Regions from separate parts of the Anoxybacillus kestanbolensis genome, predicted to be linked through region 2. Evidence: riboswitches for the same ligand, from Rfam matches in the RefSeq annotation. Region 2 holds a riboswitch; each other region holds the start of a gene.
What was found. A riboswitch is a leader RNA that binds a small molecule or an ion and turns the genes downstream of it on or off. The one in region 2 is predicted to bind cobalamin.

Region 1 (7,782 bases), on a different contig from region 2:
TTTTTTATTTGTCATCACCGCTTGCAACACTTCAATGCGATTTTCGTTTAAGTCGATGACGTTATCGAGCATACGTACTTGAATCGGAATTAATCTTTCGAGTACATCGTCTTGTACGGCGCGAGCGAGATGAATGCTAGATAAGTTACAAACGACAAAGTCGCCTGGCTTTTTATGAATAATAATTTCACCATCTTGCGTATACTCTTTTGTTACGGTAGTCGCGCTCATATTTTGCATAATTTCCGTACATAAATTGCTAGAATAAATCATGCCCGCATGTTTATTTGGATTCATTCGATTCGCTTCGTCGCGATAAAACATATAAGGTGTACCCGTTTCTAATTGTGATTTTAAAATGCGCTTCATAATTTCAATGGCAGGTACACGTTCTTTACTTAACTCTGGGTGATTGATACATTCTTCGTATTTTTCGCGGAACGAACCACACCCTCGTTCTTCATCGTAAAAATCTTCAAGACCTAGCGGATTCCCATCTTTATCTTTCCACCCCATCACTTTTTTCACTTCATGTGGGTCAAATAAATACCAATCGCCACGCTTTTCGACTTGTTCCATAAATAAATCAGGGATGCATACGCCATAAAATAAATCATGGCATTTTTGCCGTTCATCGCCGTTGTTTAGTTTCGCGTCTAAAAATGAGAAAATGTCTTTATGCCAAACGTCTAAATAGACGGCAATACTTCCTTGTCGCGTACCAAGCTGGTCAACCGATACAGCGGTATTGTTTAATTGACGCATCCATGGGATGACACCAGACGATACGCCTTTAAATCCTTTAATATCCGAGTTGCGTGCCCGAATTTTACCTAAATATACACCAATCCCTCCACCGCCTTTTGATAAACGCGCGACGTCTGTATTTGATTCATAAATGCCGGTTAAGCTATCGTCGACTGTATCAATGAAACAACTCGATAATTGACCGTAAGATTTACCTGCGTTGGCGTACGTTGGTGTAGCGACCGTCATGTATTGGTTCGATAACGCCCAATACGCTTCTTTGACAAGCTCCATTCGTTTTTCTTTTGGCTCATTCACCATCAGCGTAAGAGCAATGGTTAAAAAACGTTCTTGTGGCAACTCATAAATTTCTCCGTCATATCCTTTCGCTAAATAACGATCAACGAGTGTGCGTAATCCGATGTATGTAAATTGCTCGTCTTTTTTCGGATCGATCCATGTCCCCGCTTCTTGTAGTTCTTCTTTCGTATATCGTTCAAGTACAAACGGATCGTAAATACCGAGATCAACGAGCATTGTTTGTAACTCATAAAAGTAGCGGTATGTGTCGGATACATCATAACCCCGATTTATAGCAGCCTCATTGTATAGCTGTTGTAAATAAAGGCGTGCTGCGACAAACGTCCAATCAGGTTGTTCTACGGTGATTTCGTCAAGTGCATTTAAAATGAGTTTGTTCATCATGTCATCGTATGATTTTGTATACGTCAGCGACCGTATCGTACGCTCGATGTATCGCTCGCTTGATAAGTGTGGAAAATCTTTGAAAATATGAAACAATAATGTGCGGGTCGTTTCTTCATTTACTTCTGTTTGTTGTTTTATGTACACCATATAACATCCCTTCCCCTAGAAAATAAAAAAATCCGCTCTCGTTGAGCGGATGAAACGATGGTAAAAGCATGCCTTTTTCCATCGTTTCATCTTCTCAATCCCCGAAGAATATGAAACGATACAAGGAAGGCAGGTCTCCTGACTTGCGCTTCTTCCTACTTTGGATTCCTTCCCATATATGCGCCATAAAACAGCTGACATATACAGTGGTGTTGTTTCCATTTCGTCTGCGCACACAGTTGCGGGGACAGTTCTGGATTCGCACCAGATTCCCTATTAAGTCCGTTTGGACACCTTCGCTTGTCGGTTTCAATATATAGTTATTATCTTGTTTATCATCACAATATATTGTGTAAAAAAGGTTTACGTTTAAAACTATAACGAAAAATCTCAACATTTGCAATCATTATTTTTCATCCTTTGCTACATAGCGTCGATCTTTCATAAACAGCCGCCAAAAATAAATGAATCCTGGAAATAAAATTGCAAAACCAACGATATACGTCAAAAATAAGGCACGAAACGTATTCGGGTGTGTAAATCCCGACTCAATGGTTACATTCGGATAAATCATATACGGTAAATGAGCTTTCCCATATGCATAGCTCGCACAAAAATATTGCAAAACGATCGCACCCACCGCAAGACGCGGTATTCCGCGTCCATGTTTCTTTTTCCATGGGGGAAGAAAAAGCGCCCCGCCAGCTAAAAGGAACAATATGACGGAAGCGACAAGCCATGGCCAATGAGACATCATTCCATCGTATAGCCACCGTGCTTCATTTCGCATCGTAATCATAATCAACATCGAGGAGAGAAGGGCGAATGGTCCTATAATAAGCGCATCGCGACGATAGATCGCATATGCCTCCGCTTCATTCGCTTCATTTGAGTAATCCGCTAATAAAAGCGAAGAAAGAAAAAGTGTGCTTGTAATCGCAAAGGCAATAAACGCATACTCATGTGGGCTTGTAAATAGACGATCGAGCCGAAGACGACTGACACCATTCATTGTTTCAACGAAAGACCCATGTGTAATGGGCAAGACGCTAATTAAAAATGCTGGAATAAGCAAGCCGCTTATGCCTGAAATGTAAATGAGCACTTTTTCATATTTAGGGGCAACGTGCGAAAAAACGAGAAATGCACTACGAACGGTCAGCAAAAGTAAAATAATACTACCAGGGATAAGCAAGATCGTTCCAAGTATAAACGTCGCCCCAGGAAAAAAGCTAACGAGCGCTACGACGATGGCGACGATAAAGACGTTCGTTACTTCCCATGTTGGCGATAAATATCGATTTGCGATTTTCGTTGCTTTTGTTTGTGGACGATTCATATATACCATCGACCAAAAACCTGCTCCGAAGTCCATCGTCGCCATGACGGCGTAAATAAAAATAAATCCCCATAAAATTGAAATCGCAATTAATTCATCTGTCATCATCTTGCTCCTTTCTATATGTGTATAGACAACTGTTGTTCAATCGGATGGCGGCGAAAATACGATCGCAAGACGAGCACGACGGCGATGAGTAAAAATACGTAAATGGACGTAAATAAAAGAAAAAGTGTTCCTAAATTTGTTGATTGTGTTACAGCTTCTGCCGTTGTCATCATGCGATAAATGACCCATGGTTGTCTGCCTGTGCAAGCAAAAATCCAGCCAAATTCAATGCCGAGAAGAGCGAGCGGCCCAGCAGTAACAACTGTCCGCATAAACCAGTTTGGAAATGTATATTGTTTCTTTATGCGATACCAAATGAATCCGACAGTTGAAAGTAGGAGAAGAAACATGCCAATTCCGACCATGGCGTTAAAAAGTGTATGGACGAATAGAGGGGGCCACCATTCTTCTGGAAAATCATTTAACCCGACAACGACGGTATCGAAGCGATTACCAGCTAAAAAGCTAAGCAACCACGGAATTTCAATTCCCCATTTTACTGTTTGTGTTTCGCGATCTGTAAAACCACCGATAACGAGTGGAGCGTGTGACTGCGTTTCAAACAATCCTTCAGCAGCCGCTAATTTTTCTGGTTGATATTCATGAAGAAGTTGAGCTGATTCATGTCCGTTTATTGCCGTGAGTAAAGAAAATACGCCACCGACTGTTAACCCGAGCATCAGTGCTTTTTTATGAAAAAGCTGAATGCGCTCGTTATGTTTATTTTTCAACATCTTGTAGGCAGCGATGGAAGCGATCGTAAACGCTCCGGTCATATAGGCGGATAAAACAACGTGTGTGGCTGTGACGGCAAAGCTCGGATTAAAAAATGCTTTCCATGGATCGACGTCAACAATTTGTCCATTTTCGATGCGAAAGCCTGTCGGTGTACCTTCAAAGGCATGTACGTTCGTAATTAAAATGGCAGAAGCAGCTGCCCCGATGGCCACAAATATTAAGCTTACGATGCGCATCGTTGGTGAAATGCGGTCAGCTGCATATACGTAAATGGATAAAAATAACGCTTCAACGAAAAACGCATAAATTTCAATTTGAAATGGTAGTGCCATCACTTTTCCGATTACTTCCATAAAACCGGGCCATAGAAGGGAGAGCTGCACTCCTGCAATCGTACCGGATGGAATGGCTACACCAAGCAAAATGGCGAGCGCTTTTGTCCAACGATTTGCCATGATGGCATAGTCATTGTCTTTCGTTTTTTGATATAGTAGCTCAGCCAATAAAATCATAAGCGGAATCCCAACGCCAAGAGTGGCGAAAATAATGTGAAATGCCATCGTTGTACCAAAAAGCGTTCTTGCTGTTAATACGTGGTCCATACCGAAATGTTCATCCCTTTCCATACATTGTCGTTTCCTAGTTTGATTTGAAAAGGGAAAAAATATACAAAAAAATAAGCGACCGTTATGATCGCTTATTGTAGAGCTTTTTTTAGTGCAGAGATGTTGTCATTCATAATTGCGAAGTAGTCTTTGTTGTTTTTTATATCATCATTTGTTCGTGCTTCTAAGTTGTGAAGGATAAGTACATCAGCTCCGATTTCGTTTTTCACAACTTCAGCAATTTTCGATGTTACGTTTTGCTCAAAAAAGATATGGTGTATGTCATGGTCTTTGGCGATTTGAATAATCGAAGCAAGCTGCTTTTGCGATGGTTCATTTGTTGGTGACAATCCTGTTACACTTATTTGCTTGATGCCGTATCGTTTTTCCCAATAGCCGTATGCCGCATGAGCGACAAGAATTTCTTTTCTTTTTGCTTCTTTTACTAATTGTTGAAATTGTTGATCTAGTTGTTCAAGCTGTTGTTTTAGCGAAGTAAAGTTTTGTTCAAAATCGTCTTTTGCTTCCGGTTTTAGTTTTGTTAACGTTTGTTTAATCGTTTCAGCCATTTGGATTGAATATATCGGATCTAACCAGACATGAGGATCTACATCACCGTGCTCATGCTCATCTTCATGGGCGTGTTCATCTTCATGAGCATGTTCGTCCCCATGAGCATCGTTGGCTGGAAGCAATTCCATCCCAGCTGTTGCTTCCACGAACTTGACGTGTTCATTCTCTAGCGTTTCGACAACGCGGTCAACAAATCCTTCCATTCCTTGACCGATGTAAATGAAAGCGTCAGCATCTGCGATTTGTTGCATCGTTTTTGCCGTCGGTTCGTATGTGTGCACATCAACGCCGGGAGGATATACGCTTTCCACTTGAACGTGCTTGCCACCAATTTTTTCAGTAAAGTCTTGAAGAGGGTATACAGTTGTATAAACGATAAGTTGATCGTTTTTTTCCTCATTCTTCGATTCATTCGTCTGTTCTTGTTGCGAGCATCCAAACAATAGCAGTGTGCTCGTAAGTATAATGGATAAAATGGTTTTTACCTTCATCTTCCTCCTCCTTCCAAATAAAGAAAGATGTTTCTGATCGTCAGATAACATCTTTCTCACTCCTGTTTTATTATATCGTAATCGTTACGATTTGAAAACTATGAAACAGAAACAAATGGTGGGAGTGGATCGACAAATGTTGACCAATCTTTGCTCATTTCTTCATCTGTTAATAAGCATGTATCGAGTGAAGAAGAAATGGCTTGTTCATCCATATCGATTCCAATAAACACGAGTTCTGTCATGCGATCACCATACGTATCGTTCCATTTGGCGCGTAATTCTGGTTCTTGTTGTAAAATTTGTTCACGTTCATGTGGAGGATATGTGGCAATCCATTCGCCAGCCCCTTGAATCATAATGGACGGTCCAGCTTGAGAAAGAAGTCCGCACATATTGTTGCGCGACGCGAGCCAGAAAAATCCTTTTGCACGAACGACTTCAACCGGCCAGTTTTCAAGCCAATGCATAAGTCTTTCAGGGTGAAACGGGCGACGGCGGCGATATACGAAAGAAGAAATACCGTATTCTTCCGTCTCAGGTGTATGTTCTTCGTTTAGTTCTTTCATCCATCCAGCCGATTGACTTGCTTTTTCAAAATCAAATAAACGGGTATTTAAAATGTCATGAAGTGCCACTTTTCCGTACGTTGTTCGAATGATTTTCGCTTCTGGGTTTAATTTACGAAGAAGTGCTTCTAATTCGTCCGCATCTTCTTCCGAAATACAATCAATTTTATTTAAAATGAGCACGTTTGCAAATTCGATTTGGTCAATTAATAAATCAACGACTTCACGCACATCTGTTTCATCGATCGCTTGTTTGCGATCTAATAACGTTTCACCGGAAGCGAAATCATGCCAAAAACGATGAGCATCGACGACAGTAACCATCGTATCTAATCGACATTTCGATGTTAAATCGATCCCGAACTCCTCGTCAATGTACGTAAACGTTTGAGCAACAGGAATTGGCTCGCTAATGCCTGATGATTCGATAACGATGTAATCAATGTTGCCAGCATCAACGAGATTTTCGACTTCTTTCATTAAATCTTCTCGCAACGTACAGCAAATACACCCATTTTGAATTTGTACAAGCTTTTCTTCTGTACGCGAAAAACCGCCTTGTTTAATTAATTCAGCGTCAATATTGACTTCACTCATGTCATTGACGATGACAGCGATTTTTAATCCGTCACGATTATTTAAAATATGATTAAGCAACGTCGTTTTTCCAGAACCTAAATAGCCGCTTAATACGGTAACAGGGATTTTCATTTTCCTCCTCCTTTTGATAAAGCGTAATTATTACGATTTACAACGTTTATCATATCGAAAAAAAAAAGAGAAAGGGCAATTATTTTTGCTCTTTTTCTGGCACAGGATCAAATCCACCTGGATGAAATGGATGGCACTTTAAAATGCGTTTGATTGTTAAATAGCCTCCTTTAAGTGCACCGAAGCGACGAATCGCTTCTAATCCGTAATGCGAACAAGTCGGATAAAAGCGACATGTCGGTGGTTTTAAAGGGGAAATAAATCGTTGATAAAAACGAATGAGTAAGATGAATATATGTTTCATGTAATACGCCCGCCCCTATTTTTTCTTATTGTAACATATTTGGACGAAACAATTCCAACAAAAAAAGATGAAAAAAGTCGGACTTTTGTGTATGATAAAAACGTAACAATTGAAAAAGAGGTGACATATATGCCTTCAGTAGAAAGCTTTGAACTAGACCATTGTGCGGTCAAAGCACCGTACGTTCGCCATTGTGGTGTTCATCAAGTCGGTAGCGACGGTGTTGTGAATAAATTTGATATTCGCTTTTGTCAACCAAATAAAGAAGCGATGCAACCGGCAGCGATTCATACACTTGAACATTTACTAGCGGTGCACATTCGTAAGCATGCTGAAAAATACGCTCATTTTGATATTATCGATATTTCTCCGATGGGATGTCAAACGGGGTATTATTTAGTCGTTAGTGGCACGCCAACAGTCGAAGAAATTATTGATTTGCTTGAGGCGACGATGAATGAGGCATTGACGGTTACAGAAGTGCCAGCTGCAACGGAAAAAGAGTGCGGTCAAGCGAAATTGCACGATTTAGAAGGAGCTAAGCGACTTATGCGATATTGGCTATCGCAGCCAAAAGAACAATTGAAAAAAGTATTTGGTTAAAAAATAAAGGTTCAGATGTTACATGTCTGAACCTTTACTTTTTTCACTCGGCAATTCATCAATAGTATGTTTGTATTTGTATGCTTTTGAGGTCGTTAAAACGCTTAAAATGAGCACGACAAATACAATGATGATAGAA
Region 2 (7,782 bases):
GCGCTTGATGGCGGAGAAGACCCAGACAACCGTCGTTTAATGAATTTCCGTACCGATAAAGAGCTCATTGATTATGTGACAAAGCTTGGTGAATTGCGCGAGAAGCTTCCATCGCTTCGTCGCGGCGACTTTGAATTGCTTTATGAAAAAGACGGCATGGCACTTTTTAAACGAACGTACGAAAACGAAACAACAGTGATCGCGATTAACAATACGTCAAAAACGCAAAAAGTGACGCTCGATGACGAATTAGAACAAGGAAAAGAATTGCGTGGGTTGCTTGCGGGAGATTTAGTGCGCAGCAAAGACGGCAAGTACGACATCATTTTAGATCGTGAAACGGCGGAAATTTACGTGCTTGCGCCAAAAACAGGATTAAACATTCCGTTTATCGCGGCACTTGTTGCGGTGTATGCTTCGTTTGGACTGTTTTTATATTTAGCGCGAAAACGGAAGCGATCATAACGATAGGAGGCGCATGTATGCTAGAGGAGACGAGCTTTGCGATTCGGCCGACAAATGGGACGAATGAAATAGATGTGTGGCAATCGGTTGGCGATGTGCAAAAAATTGAAGAAAAAAAGCAAATATTTGCATTCACATGCGAGAACGCGTCGGGTAAAATACATTTTTATCGTGACGATATCGTTCGAGTGACGCTCGATCCATTCGACGGAAAGTATGTTTCTGTGAGTCCAGCAGTGGTCGCAACGCCGAAAAAAGTGGATGTGCACGTTCAAGAAAAAGAAGACGGCTGGGAGTTGCGGACGAAACAGTTGACAGTCGTCATCGAACGACGTCCGTTTCGTCTGGCGATATACGACAATGAAGGAATATTGCTCGTGCGTGATGAACAACCTGTATGTTTTGAAGCAAAAGGGCGTATGCGTTGCGTTCATGCGCTTGCTCCGACAGATGTCGTATATGGATTAGGAGAAAAAACAGGGGTGTTGAATAAACGTGGTTCTGTATGGACGATGTGGAATACGGACGTGTATGCGCCGCACAATTTAGAAACAGATCCTCTATATGAGTCGCATCCATATATGATGGTGTTAAAAAATGGACATACGCACGGCATCTTTTTCGATCATACGTATAAAACGACGTTTGACTTACGCCACGAATCGTTTTATACGTTTACATCAGATGGCGGGTCCCTTGACTATTATGTGTTTGCTGGTCCGCACCCGAAAGATGTGTTAGGGCAATATACGCATCTTGTTGGACGAATGCCTTTGCCACCAAAATGGGCGCTTGGGTATCATCAGTCACGGTATAGTTATGAAACCGAACAGGAAGTGCGTGAACTGATTGATACGTTTCGCGCCAAACGTATTCCGCTTGATGCGGTATATTTAGATATTCATTACATGGACGAATATCGCGTATTTACATTTGACAAAAAACGATTTCCACGTCCGGAATCGCTCGTTCAATATGCGAAGGAACAAGGAGTTCATATCGTTCCGATTGTAGATCCAGGCGTGAAAGTTGATGCGGAGTATGAGACGTACCGCGATGGGGTGCAAAAGGATTATTTTTGTAAATATGCTGACGGAACGTTATACAAAGGAGACGTCTGGCCAGGAACGAGCGTATTTCCAGACTTTTTGAAGAAAAAAGTGCGCAAATGGTGGGGCGAACAACATACGTTTTATACGGACATCGGCATCGAAGGCATTTGGAACGATATGAATGAGCCATCGGTATTTAACGAGACAAAAACGATCGATGAACAAGTCGTTCATGACGGATGGAAAACGCATCGCCAAGTGCATAACATATACGGAATGATGATGACCGAGGCGACATATTCTGCGTTGAAAAAACAGCTGAAGGGAAAACGTCCGTTTGTATTGACACGCGCAGGCTTTTCCGGCATTCATCGCTACGCAGCGGTATGGACGGGAGATAATCGAAGCTTTTGGGAGCACCTTGAACTGTCGATACCGATGTGTTTGAATTTAGGATTATCGGCTGTTGCGTTTTGCGGGGCAGATGTTGGTGGCTTTGCGCATCATGCGAACGGGGAGTTGCTTGCGCGATGGACGCAAGTCGGTGCGTTTTTCCCATATTTCCGCAATCATTGTGCGATCGGTTTTGCGCGGCAAGAACCGTGGGCGTTCGGGGAAGGATATGAACAAATCATAAAACGATATATTGACTTGCGGTACGAATGGTTGCCGCACTTCTACTCGTTATATGTGGAAGCGCATCAAACAGGTGTGCCGATGATGCGCCCGCTTATGATGGAATATCCGAACGATCGCGAAACGTGGAATATTTCGGATCAGTTTATGGTTGGCGAGCAAGTGATGATTGCACCGATCATCCGTCCGTATACAACGCATCGCATCGTTTATTTTCCAGAAGGACGCTGGGTTGATTATTGGACGAAAGAAGTGTTTGAAGGCGGTCAGCGATATATTGTCGAAGCACCGCTTGATCGTTTGCCAATATACGTAAAAGAAGGGGCGATGATTGCCCACGCCGAAGCGAAGCCATCTACGATGATTGTAGATGAACAGTTGACGTTATATGTGTATACAATGAAAAAAGGAACATCGACATATACGATTTATGATGATGATGGTGAGACGTTTGCGTACGAAAAAGGAGAATATGTCCGCATGCATATTCGCGCGACGTTTTCGGACGATGCGGTTCATTTTGAGATAGAACGAGAAGGTGCGTACAAACCACCTTGGCAATTGCGTGTCGCATTTGTTGGCGATGTACCGTCTACAATTGTTGTTAATGGAGAACGATGTATCATCGATGAGGCGACAAACACGTTTGTTTTGTAAGAGATGGGGGATTTTTTATGACAGTAACGATTAAAGATGTAGCGAAGCGCGCGAATGTGGCGCCATCGACCGTTTCACGCGTCATCGCCGATAGCCCGCGCATTAGTGAAAAAACGAAGAAAAAAGTGCGCGAGGCGATGAAAGAGCTTGGCTATCATCCGAATTTTATCGCGCGCAGTTTAGCAAATAAATCGACGCAAGTAATCGGGCTCGTCATGCCAAGTTCGGCCGATAAAGCGTTTCAAAATCCGTTTTTCCCGGAAGTCATTCGCGGCATTAGTAAAGCGGTGCATGATCGGCAATATGCGTTACAGTTATCGACAGGGGAAACGGAAGCGGAAATTTATGATGGCGTCGTGCATATGGTGCAAGGAAAGCGCGTTGATGGTGTCATTTTGCTTTATTCGCGTGCGAACGATAAAATTATGGCGTATTTACAAAAAGAAGATGTGCCGTTCGTTGTCATTGGGAAACCGCATAAAAAAGCGGAAGAAATTACCCACGTTGATAACGATAACGTACGGGCGGCACGTGAGGCAACGGAATATTTAATTGAACTCGGTCATGAGCGCATCGCATTTGTCGGTGGAAACGTCAATCTCATCGTGACGATGGATCGTCTGCGCGGTTATGAAAAAGCGCTCAAATCGGCAGGGCTTGCATATCGAAAAGACTACATTGTACACGAGGAATTTTTAAAAGAAGGCGGACAAGAAGCGATGAAAGAGTTGCTTTCACTTGCTGAACCGCCAACCGCGCTCGTTGTCGCCGACGATTTAATGGCGCTTGGAGTATTAAATACGCTTGCGGAAATGGGCTTAAGCGTGCCGGGAGATGTATCGATCGTCAGCTTTAACAACGTACTTTTATCGGAAATTTCTCGTCCGCCGCTCACGTCGGTAGACATTAACATTTTTCAACTCGGCTTTGAAGCGGCAAGAAATTTAATACAACAAATTGAAAATCCGAACGAGCCAATTAAACGAATTATTATCCCACATACGCTCGTGAAACGATTTTCATGCGACTACTACAAAGCGCCTTCTCAATAGAGGGCGCTTTTTTTGTAAATGGACTAGGCGAGAAGAAAAAAATGGTGTATTATATTCTTAACATTCATGCTCTTTGAAAAACAATATACGATAAGCAAGTACGGTGCATACGTCTGTATGCTTAAAAGGGAAGAACGGTGCAAAGCCGTCGCGGTACCCGCCACTGTGATGGGGAGTTTTGTTGCAGGATGCCACTGATTTTTAGGGAAGGCGCAACGAAATGATGAACCTCAGCCAGGAGACCTGCCTGCTTGCGATACGTCGGCTGCCTACGGGAATATAGGTAGACGTGCGGGAACGATGGACGTTATATATGCTTAGTGACGTATGCTCTATTTTTTGAATCTTTCGTTTTTTCTGCACCTCTGCCTAGGGGTGCTTTTTTATTTTGAAAAAAGGGGCGACATATATGGCAACATGGAATTTACAAGGAACGACACATCACATGCTTATTTGCAACGGAGGAAGCTGCATGAGAAAAGGAGGGGAAGAGGTGACGCAAGCGATTCGCGATGAAATTGATCGGTTGCAGTTACATGGGCGCGTTCATACGACGCGTACACGATGCAACGGTCGCTGCGAAGATGCATGTGTTGTCATCGTTTATCCAGAAGGTGTTTGGTATCGTACGATTGATGAACAAATAGGGAGGGACATTGTACGCAATCATGTACGTGACGGGAACATATTGCGCGATTACGTCACGTATACGTATGAACATACAGGATTTGTTATGCCCGAACATAGCGTTGCGACAAGGGGGAAAGAAAAATGAAGCGAAACGCATGGTGGATCGTTTGTACATGCTTGACTGTCTACGTTTTATTTGCGCTTTCACCTTCAGTATATGCGATGCACGTTATGGAAGGATTTTTACCTTGGCATTGGCCGCTCGTTCGGATGGGTGTGGGAGAACGAAGAAAACTTAACACCTGTGAGCGCTGCCGTTGTGAACGAGCAACACGTCGCGATTGTACAAGAATCAGGGGAGCGGCATTGGTGGACGTATGATGCACCGCTTCCAGCGAACATTCGTACATATGGGTCGATTGCGGAAGCGCTGAAAGCAAGGCCTGATGCAGCATTAGTTGTGACGCATCGGCTGCTCGAGAAAGAGGAACAAGCCATTTTACAACATGGAGTGTTGTATCGTCCGAAAGTGATTGTTATTGGCATCGGGTGCAATCGTGGGACAAGCGCACAAGAAATTGAACAAGTCATTTGCGATACGTTACAACAGCTTCGTTTTTCGCTAAAAAGCGTGAAAGCGTTATGTACAATTGATTTGAAAAAAGATGAAGAAGGTTTATTAGCCGTCGCAAACAAATATGGGTGGCCGCTTATTTTTTATACGCCCGAACAATTAAACGACGTTCCGATTGATGAACCGTCTGAAACAGTATTTCGCTATACTGGGGCATATGGTGTAAGCGAACCTGCAGCAAAGCGATATAGCGGACAACAAAAGCTTATTTTAACGAAAAAAAAGAGTGGGAATGTGACGATTTCCGTTGCGCTATGGGAGGGAGAGCGGTGAAAAGAATTGTCGTGGCTGGGACTGGGAGCGGTGTTGGAAAAACGACGATAACGCTCGGCTTAATGAGTGCGTTTAAACAAAAAGGCTATGTTGTTCAAGGGTTTAAATGTGGACCTGATTACATTGATCCGACATATCATACGGCGGTGACAGGGAGGCGTTCGCGCAATTTAGATAGTTGGATGGGAAATGAAGACATTGTGCGCTACGTATGCAAGAAAGGAAGCGAAGGAGCGCATCTTTCCATTATTGAAGGGGTCATGGGGCTATTTGATGGGAAACGAGCGACGACAGATGAAGGTTCCACTGCAGAAATTAGCATCATCACGGAAAGCCCGGTGTTGTTAGTCGTTGATTGTTCAGGAATGGCGCGAAGTGCGGCGGCTGTCGTGCGCGGGTTTCAATCGTTTCATGAGCGCGTTCGCATCGTTGGGGTGATCGCGAATCGTGTCGGAAGTGAAGGGCATTTTCGGCTCGTTAAAGAAGCGATTGAACAACAATGCCGTATTCCTGTCGTCGGTTATTTACAAAAAGAGGTTGACTTGACGATTCCAGAGCGTCATTTAGGGCTCGTTCCTTCTGTCGAGCGGGGAGAACTTCAGCCGTTTTTTAATGAGCTTGGCAAGCGAATAGAGAAAACGGTTGATTTGGATGCGATATGGGACTTAGCCGAGGCGAATGAGCTGACGAGCGCTCCATTTTTTCAGCCGAAGCAAACGTACGATGTGCGCATTGCTGTGGCGAAGGACGCTGCATTTCATTTTTATTACGAAGAAAATTTAGAGATGCTTCAGGCTTGCGGGGCGACGCTCGTTTATTTCTCGCCACTTGCAGGTGAACGTGTTCCACATGACGTTCACGGTTTGTATATTGGCGGAGGATTCCCAGAAGAATTTGCAGCGGAGTTGGCGCGTGATGAAGAAGTAAAACGCTCGGTCGCCGCAGCGATTCAGCGCGGCTTGCCGACGCTTGCAGAATGCGGGGGATTTATGTATTTAACGGAAGGAATTGTGACTACAGATGGGCAATATTACGAGATGGTCGGCGTCATCCCAGGATACGTACGTATGCAGCAAAAGCTCGCTGCTCTCGGATATCGCGAAGTGACGGGACGAAAGGGGAACTTTTTGCTTGAATATGACAAAGCAAAAGGGCATGAATTTCATTACTCGACGTTTGTCCCACGCAAAGAAGAAAAGTTTGCATATGAAGTGAAAGGGTTGCGAGGATGTAAATTAGATGGCTATATGGATAAACGTCTTATTGCCGGCTACGTTCATTTTTATTTTCCATCAAATCCTTTGCTTGTTGAGCGATGGTTGAACGCATGTAGCGAGGTGAAGGGAGATGCGTAAGGCGCTTCCGATTATGTTTCAAGGAACACATTCAGATGCAGGAAAAAGTGTGATCGCAACGGCTTTTTGCCGCATCTTTGCGCGCAACGGTTGGAAGACGGCACCGTTTAAATCGCAAAATATGTCGCTTAATTCGTACGTGACGATTGACGGAAAAGAAATTGGACGTGCACAAGGAGTTCAGGCGGAAGCGGCAGGCGTGTTGGCGACGACGCATATGAACCCGATTTTAATTAAACCGAGCCGCGATCAAGAAGCGCAAATTGTTGTACATGGGAAACCGTATGAAAATATGAAAGCCACTACTTATCGCAACGAGTTTTTTCATCTCGGATTGGAGCTGATTCAACAATCGCTTCATGTGTTAATGAACGAGTACGATCGTCTTGTCATTGAAGGAGCGGGAAGCCCTGCAGAAGTAAATTTAAATGATCGCGAGCTTGTGAATATGCGCATCGCCCGCATGGCAAACGCCCCTGTCGTGCTAATTGGTGATATTGAGCGCGGAGGGGTGTTTGCGAGTTTAGTTGGTACGTTGCAACTATTGGAGGAAGAAGACCGGAAACGCGTCATCGGGGTGATCATTAATAAATTTCGCGGCGATCTTTCGCTTCTTCAGCCCGGTTTGCATTGGTTTGAGCAATATACAGGTGTGCCGGTGATCGGTGTCGTGCCGTACATGCATACGCGCATCGATGCTGAAGATTCGGTCGTCCTTTCCCGTTATGCGACGAAAAAAGATGAGACGAAAGCAATTGACATCGCAGTTATTCAATATCCACGCCTGTCGAACTTTACAGATATCGATCCATTTTTTGCTGAAGCAGATTGTTCGGTGCGCTTCGTGACCGATCATGCTATGTTAGGTGAGCCTGATATACTCATTTTGCCTGGAAGTAAAAATACGATCGAAGACGTTTGTTTTTTAAAAGAAACGGGCTTATTTTCTGCTATCCGACGCTTATATGAACGAACGGATGTGACGATCGTCGGCATTTGTGGCGGCTATCAAATGCTTGGCGAGCGCA
Region 3 (7,782 bases), on a different contig from region 2:
GGCTCAATGATGCCAATATGTTTTCCTGCAAATTGTTCAGCAAGCAAATAAATGCACTCAGCAGCACCATTTCCAACAAAGACGTTTGACGGCATGACATGTTCTCGTTCAGCAATGATCGTACGAAGCGTCTCACTTCGCTCTTCTGGATATTCACTCATCCAACGCAACCACTGTTGTTCTATTGTCACATGTTCGTGCTGAAGCGGATTTACATTGACGCTAAAATCAATATATGAACGCGGGGCTTCCATTTGCATCGCTTCGTATAACCGTTGCGGATTAGCCCCATGTGCAGGTAAGCGCAAGCAAACTCCCCCCTATCGTAAATGCAATGGTCGTTCGTTTCATCACCGCCACAGCTTGTTTGATATGCATAGACGTGAGCGGAACGGACGCATCGCCAATCGTCGGACGAACAGATACAACTCCTTGATATGTATTCACTCCCCCAAGCTGAACATCTAATAACGCCGCCATCGCCGCTTCGCACCATCCGCTATTTGGGCTCGGATGATTGCGTGCATCACGAAATAATAGTTTCCATGCTCGTCTGTTGGCACGATGGACAAAGAGCATAGCAAGCGCTGTCATTCGGGCGGGAACGTAATTAAGCACATCATCGAAACGAGCGGACGCCCAGCCAAATTGAGCATATCGTTCGTTCTTATAGCCGAGCATCGAATCGCACGTATTCACGGCGCGATACAACATGGCTAACGCTCCCCCGCCAAGAAAAGCATAAAAAAGGGGCGCCGTTACTCCATCGCTCGTATTTTCCGCTACCGTTTCCACACACGCACGCACAATTCCATCTTCTTGTAACTTCTCTGTGTCACGTCCAACGATCATCGCCACGTTTTTTCTCGCTTCATCGATGTTACCTCTTTTTAGCGGATCAAGTACATCGTATGCGGCTTTTGCTAATGATGTTGGCGCAATCGAAGTAAAAATGATAATCGCTTCAACGAAAACCCCCACTATAAGAGAAAGTCGATATGCGCTTGCAATCAATGCGTAACCCATTACAAATGTGAACGTACAGACGACAAAAAGAGTGAACACTCCTTTTCCTTTTCGCCATCTTCCTTTATTGAAACGACGATCCATATACGCAATCATTTGTCCAATCCAACAAACGGGATGGAAGCGGCGGGGATCGGCGAGTAGACGATCGAGCAAAAGTGCCAACCATACCGCCCATATATGCGTCATCAACTTTCACCCTTTCGTTTTCGATAACGATCAATGGCTGTTTGCGTCGCTTCATATACGAGACGAGCTAGCTGTTTACCAATCGTTGTAATTGTTCCTGCGTATTCATAATATGTTCCTTGTTGAGACGCGGCGATGGCCGTACAATCGGTTGACGTGCCTGTAGCGATTGTATTCGTTTGTGGATCGACGACTTGTTTATCATACAACGCCTTTGCTTTTGCTTCTGTTACAGTCATTAGCGCTTGCACAAATGCAGCTTCTGACAAATGGCCATCAATGAAAACAAACGTATTAATCGTTCCAGGAGAAATAACCGTATCTGTACGACGCCACGCATTTGCACTATCAACGGCATTCCCCACCCCAGCAGTTACTGCAACAAAAAGACGAACATCTTCATGAACAGATGCAAATGCGACATCGTTTACATCGACCGCTGTCATCATTCCTACGGTCCATTGCTCATCAAATCCTCTTTGGCGCAAAAATTGAATCATCTCTCGTTCAGCATCATCACAATAATAATCAAGCGAAACGTGCCGATTCACAAACGTTGTTGCCCAACGCATACCGCCGCCAACAAGAGCCGATGAAATCACTTTAAAAGGTTTTATCGTTTCAACGACAAGCAGCTTTTCGTCCTGCCTCACGTGCCATAACACGTCATCAATTCGTTGTTCTGAAAATGGAACAAACGTCACAAGCGGTTTTGGCAATACCGGGTGCTCGTAACGCTTCATCTTCGTCTCAAACACAGATGCAATCATCGATTCATTCAACAACTCTTTCGGTGTGCCACACGCCACTACCTTTCCATCTCGCAAAAAAAGAAGACGATCGCAATAGAGCGATGCGATGTTTATATCATGAAAAATAGCAATGACCGTCAGTTTCGACTGTTTTAATAAATTCAACAACTTAAACTGCTGAGCCACATCCATATGGTTCGTCGGTTCATCTAACAACAACACGCGCGGTTGTTGCGCAAGCGCGCGTGCAAGCGCTGCTCGCTGACGTTCTCCCCCGCTTAATTGTTCTAATAAGACATGCTGTTTATGTGCTAACGTCACACAATGAAGTGCCTCGTTGACCACTTGTTCGTCTTTCTCTGTCCATTGCGGAAAGAGAGATGACTGATAAGGATATCGTCCAAGTTCCACCATCTCTTTCACTGTATATCCAAATGAAACATCTGTATGTTGTGGCAACGTCGCAACGAGTTTGGCATATTGTTTCGGTTTATACGTTTCAATATGCTGCCCGCAAATAAAAATGGCCCCCTCTTGTAAAGAAAGATCTCGGCTTAACAGTTTCATTAACGTTGTTTTTCCTGACCCGTTCGGACCTAAAATACCGAAAAACTCACCTTCATAAACAGTAAACGAAACGTTTTGTAATACTTGTTTTTCTCCATATTGATACGAAATGTGTTTGACATCAATCATACTGATCCCGTCTTCCGTTTTAAACTTTTAAATAACAATATGGCAAATAACGGAGCCCCGATGAACGATGTAATGACTCCGATCGGCAATTCCCTCGGTGAAACAATCGTTCGTGCCACAACATCTGCTAACACTAAAAACGTGCCACCGTACAAAAAAGAAAGTGGCAATAATTTCCGGTGATTTGCCCCACAAATCAAACGCGTCATATGCGGAATGACAAGCCCAACAAAGCCGATCGTGCCCGATACAGCTACCGCTGCGCCTGTAAGCAAGGAAGCGCTAAGTAAAATCCATAACTTTTTTCGCAACACATGTACGCCAATGTTTGCTGCTGTTCGCTCGCCAAATGAAAAAGCGTTTAACTCGCGAATATGTGTAAATAAGCCGAGAGAACCGATGATAAAAAACGGTACAAATAAAGAAACATATGACCAACCGCGCATCGCGACGCTTCCCATGAGCCAGCTAATGACTTGACGCAATTCCTCACCACTAAGGGCAACCATAAGTGAAATAACCGAGCCGAAAAACGCATTCATGATAATGCCGATTAAAACGATCGTTTCAATTCCCATATTGCGTTCTGCAAGTCGAGCAAATAATAAAACAAACAATAATGTCACGAGCGCACACATAATGCTCACGATCGGTAACGTAAAGCGTCCGAGAAACGACAAATGAAGTTGAAAAAAGAAGACGAGTACCGCTCCGACAGCAGCGCCAGATGATACTCCAATCGTATACGGATCAGCTAAAACGTTTTTTAAAAGCCCTTGGAACGCTACACCAGCAAGTGCTAAGGACGCCCCAATCAAAAAGGCGAGCACCACTCTCGGCACACGAATCGCAATAATAATTTGCGAAATGGTGGCGGGAACGTCCATCGGTGTATGAAACAAATGATGCGACAACGTGTCCCATATAGAAGAAAAGGGAATCGATTGTGATCCAATCGATATCCCTAATAATAGTGCAACGATCGCAATGATGGATGCAGTCATATAGTTATTTAAAAATGTCTGGATAAACGACTTTGGCAATTTCTTCGACCCCTTCAGCTAAACGTGGTCCTGGACGAGAAACTAAATCGGAATTAACATCGTATACGCGTTTATTTTTAATCGCAGGAACTTCTTTCCAAGCTGGGCGAGCGAGCACTTGCTCGACAGCGTTCGGTGTATAGTAACCGTACGTCGTAATAATGACGTCTGGATTTAACGCCACCGCATCTTCTTCAGTAAACATCGGCCATCCTTCTTGGTCGCCGGCTGCGTTTTTCGCATGAATGATCGTTAACATCTCATCCATAAAAGTTCCTTTTCCAGCTGTATAAATTTCTGGAGCAGGAGAAACTTCTACCCAAACGGTCGCTTCTTCTTTCACTTCTTTCGCCTTTTCAGCGATGGCATCAATTTTTTGTTTCATTTGTTGTACAACATCTGTCGCTTCTTTCACTTTTCCTGTCGCTTTTCCGATGAGTTCAATCGATGCATATACGTCGTTGAGCGACGTTGCGTTTGGTACAACAACAACTGTAATGCCTGCATCTTTTAATTGCTTTAATCCTTCTTCAGAGTTATGAGCACTCGATGCATGCGCAAGCACAACGTCTGGTTGAAGCGAAATAATTTTTTCTACATTAAACTCCATACCACCAATTTTTTCTTTGTTTTTCACATCTTCTGGATAGTTATCAAAGTCGCTGACACCAACAATTTTGTCACCAAGTCCTAATGCGTACGCAATTTCTGTATTACTCGGAATAAGCGAAACAATTTTTTTCGGTTCTTTTTCAATCGTGACATCACCAACCGCATCTTTTATGGTGACTGGAAATGCGGCTTGTTCCGTTTTCGCTTCTTGCTTCGTCTCTTTTGCTGGCTCTGCGTTATTGTTGCATGCCGCTAATCCGAGCGTCAACAAAAGCGCAAGAAGCCATACGTAATGTTTCCATTTCATCATTTTTCCCCCTTTTTTATGTATAAAAATAAAAAGCTCACCCCAAACGGAATGAGCTGGAAACAACAAAAGATAATTACTCCTCTTGTCGTTTCGTCGTCTCACTCCCCGAAGACGCGAATGACGAAGCAAAAAGGCAGGTCTACTGACTTATGCGTCATCCTACTTTGAAGCCTTCCCGTACAAATTGTACAGTGGCACGTTTCATTTCGTCAGCATTTACAGTTGCGGGGACAGTTCTGGACTTGCACCAGATTCCCTATTAAGTCTACTAGGTTGCCCGTTCGACACCTTTTTGCAACAGACATATATAATTGTCGAACAATTTTTACGTTTCTATCATAGCGAAAAATATCGTTAATAGCAACAAATTTTTTCTATTTTAATGGCAATGTAAATGTAAATGTCGTTCCTTCTCCGAGTTTGCTATGAACAGTAATTGTTCCTTTATGCGCTTCGACGATGTTTTTCGCAATCGCAAGACCTAATCCCGTACCCGATCGGCCGCGCGTGCGTGCTTTATCCGCTTTATAAAAACGTTCAAACACAAACGGCAAATCTTCTTCTGGAATGCCTGAACCAGAATCTTGTACAGAAATGCGTACTACTTCTTCGTCCGCATCGACAATGACGCGCACTTCCCCGCCTTCATCTGTATGACGAAGAGCGTTATCAATTAAGTTCGTCAACACTTGTTCAATGCGATCAGGGTCGAATGAAACGATGAGCTCATCGTTCATTTCAACAAGCAAATGAACTCCTTTTTCTTTCGCTAACGCTTGAAACTTATGAATAATGCGCTCTATATATGGTTTGAGCGGTACTTGTTCGTGATGAAGCGTTAAATGACCCGCTTCCATGCGCGCTAAATCAAGCAAATCATTGACAAGGCGTCCCATGCGCAACGATTCATCATAAATGACTTTTGCTAGTTCTTTTTTCTCTTCATCTGTTGCCGCAATATCATCGACGATCGCTTCGCTATATCCTTGCAACATCGCAATCGGCGTGCGCAACTCATGCGAGACGTTTGCGATAAAATCCTTACGTAACTTATCTAATCGTCGTTCTTCTGTCATGTCACGAAGCACCGCAACAGCTCCACGAATAACTTTACCATTGTATAGCGGAGTCATAACAATGACCCAATTGCGACCTTGTAAAGCGATTTCGGCAGCTTGTTCCTTTTCTTCCGTTACCGCTTTTTTGAACAATTCATTTACTTGCGGAGGAAGGGGTAATAAATCGTCGCGCTGCCCTTGTTCGTAGTACCATGCTTGTAAAAATCGGTCGGCAGGTGGGTTTGTAATAAGCACTTCGCCATTTCGATTGAGCGTAATGACGCCATCCGCCATGCTGCTTAAAATGCTTGCCAATTGCTCTTTTTCTTGGTTTAACGCATTAATGTGAAATTGCAGTTGCCGCCCCATTTGATTAAATGCCATTGCCAGCTCCCCAATTTCATCATGAGTAACAATCGGCACTTTTGAGTCAAACTTTCCACGGGCAATTTCAAATGCCACTTGTCTCATTTTTCGGAGCGGAGCTGTAATGCGTGTGGACAAGAAAAAGGCGAATACCGTCGTTAGTACAATCGCGATAAATGCTGCAAGAAAAATAAATTTCGTCGTTTGTTTTGTCGTTTCTTCCACCGCTTTCAACGATTGATACACGAATACAGCACCGTTTCCATCAGATATATGAAGCGGGACACCGACAATAAACAGCTCGTTATATTCATTGTTTCGCATCGTTTGATTTGGCATTAATGTTCGTTTCACTACCTTTTTTCCATCAAAAACGCGCGATAACTGTTGATCTTGTTGTACAAATGAAAGCGGCAAGTCGGCAAGCTTCTCATTCGGTGAGTACCAATAATGACGATCGTCGATAATAATCATGAGCTTCGATACGTCATCAACCATCGTCCACGCAATCGAGCGTGCAAATTGTTCATCATGTTCTGCCACGACACGCGCCACTTTCATTGCTTGTTGGGTCAGCTGATCTCCTGTCTTTTCTAAATAATATTTTTCAAAAAAACCGAGTAACAAAACCGTTAAAATAAAAAGAACAAAAGCAACGAGCAACAAAATCGTCAGCCATAGCTTACCAACGACACTACGCCATAGCGCCATCATTCATTCACGACCTCAAATTTATACCCGACACCCCAAACGGTGACGATCATTTTCGCGGCAGCTGGCGACACTTTATTTAGTTTTTCACGCAACCGTTTGACATGTGTATCAACCGTGCGCAAGTCGCCAAAAAATTCATAATGCCACACTTCTTTTAACAACTGCTCGCGATCAAACACTTTATCTGGCGATTTCGCTAAAAAGTGAAGCAACTCATACTCTTTCGGAGTTAAACTGACTTCATGTCCATCCGCTGTTACGCGATGCGCATCATGATCAATCGTTAAATGTGGAAAAACAAGCACATCCCGCGCGGTCGTATCCGTCGGTACATATGGAGAGTTGGCTGTGCGACGAAGCAACGCTTTCACACGAAGCACGACTTCACGTGGACTGAACGGCTTGACGATATAATCGTCCGTTCCTGCTTCAAATCCCTGCACGCGGTTCGCTTCTTCTCCTTTTGCCGTCAACATAATGACTGGCGTCGCTTTTTTCTCACGCAATTGTTTACATACTTCAATACCATCTTTTCCTGGTAACATCAAGTCAAGCAAAATTAAGTCATAATCATTTTCAAGCGCTAACGCTAGCGCCTCCTCGCCATTTTCCGCCTCATCAATGACGTATTGCTCACGTTCTAAATACATGCGAAGCAAGCGGCGAATTCGTTCTTCATCATCAACAACTAAAATTTTAACTTCCTTCTCCATGATGTCATACCTCCTCAATCACTATTGTACAAAACCGCCAAACTTTTTTCTACTTCTCATAAGAAAAGCGCCTTCGCAATGAAGGCGTTTTTAAGATCCAGCATATGAGTGTAAGCCAGCAATGACTAAGTTAACGACTACTAAGTTAAACATAATGATCGCAAAACCGATGACCGCAAGCCATGCGGAACGTTCACCATGCCATCCTTTCGATAAACGCAAATGTAAAAACGCCGCATAAAACAACCATGTAATGAGCGCCCATACTTCTTTCGGATCCCATCCCCAAAAACGCGTCCATGC

Region 1: another riboswitch for cobalamin. It lies ahead of BO219_RS08595 (ribonucleoside-diphosphate reductase subunit alpha); the one in region 2 lies ahead of BO219_RS00445 ((2Fe-2S) ferredoxin domain-containing protein).
Region 3: another riboswitch for cobalamin. It lies ahead of BO219_RS05105 (ABC transporter substrate-binding protein); the one in region 2 lies ahead of BO219_RS00445 ((2Fe-2S) ferredoxin domain-containing protein).

Annotation. Positions count from the first base shown of each region.
Region 1 is NZ_MQAD01000013.1:980-8,761, forward strand. It holds gene BO219_RS08595 (ribonucleoside-diphosphate reductase subunit alpha) at 1-1,602, opposite strand, end outside; cobalamin riboswitch at 1,715-1,915, opposite strand; gene BO219_RS08600 (cytochrome d ubiquinol oxidase subunit II) at 2,009-3,046, opposite strand; gene BO219_RS08605 (cytochrome ubiquinol oxidase subunit I) at 3,061-4,389, opposite strand; gene BO219_RS08610 (metal ABC transporter substrate-binding protein) at 4,485-5,456, opposite strand; gene BO219_RS08615 (GTP-binding protein) at 5,555-6,736, opposite strand; gene yidD (membrane protein insertion efficiency factor YidD) at 6,816-7,040, opposite strand; gene BO219_RS08625 (S-ribosylhomocysteine lyase) at 7,170-7,643, shown strand; gene ytzI (YtzI protein) at 7,662-7,782, opposite strand, start outside.
Region 2 is NZ_MQAD01000001.1:76,435-84,216, reverse strand. It holds gene BO219_RS00460 (alpha-amylase family glycosyl hydrolase) at 1-465, shown strand, start outside; gene BO219_RS00455 (glycoside hydrolase family 31 protein) at 483-2,810, shown strand; gene BO219_RS00450 (LacI family DNA-binding transcriptional regulator) at 2,828-3,862, shown strand; cobalamin riboswitch at 3,946-4,127, shown strand; gene BO219_RS00445 ((2Fe-2S) ferredoxin domain-containing protein) at 4,272-4,637, shown strand; partial or broken gene BO219_RS15085 (cobalamin biosynthesis protein CbiM) at 4,634-4,759, shown strand; partial or broken gene BO219_RS00440 (cobalt-precorrin 5A hydrolase) at 4,749-5,399, shown strand; gene BO219_RS00435 (cobyrinic acid a,c-diamide synthase CobB) at 5,396-6,754, shown strand; gene BO219_RS00430 (cobyric acid synthase) at 6,747-7,782, shown strand, end outside.
Region 3 is NZ_MQAD01000005.1:534,703-542,484, forward strand. It holds gene cobD (threonine-phosphate decarboxylase CobD) at 1-308, opposite strand, end outside; gene cbiB (adenosylcobinamide-phosphate synthase CbiB) at 283-1,215, opposite strand; gene BO219_RS05095 (adenosylcobinamide amidohydrolase) at 1,215-2,663, opposite strand; gene BO219_RS05100 (FecCD family ABC transporter permease) at 2,660-3,706, opposite strand; gene BO219_RS05105 (ABC transporter substrate-binding protein) at 3,672-4,628, opposite strand; cobalamin riboswitch at 4,744-4,935, opposite strand; gene BO219_RS05110 (ATP-binding protein) at 5,003-6,766, opposite strand; gene BO219_RS05115 (response regulator transcription factor) at 6,763-7,479, opposite strand; gene ccsB (c-type cytochrome biogenesis protein CcsB) at 7,570-7,782, opposite strand, start outside.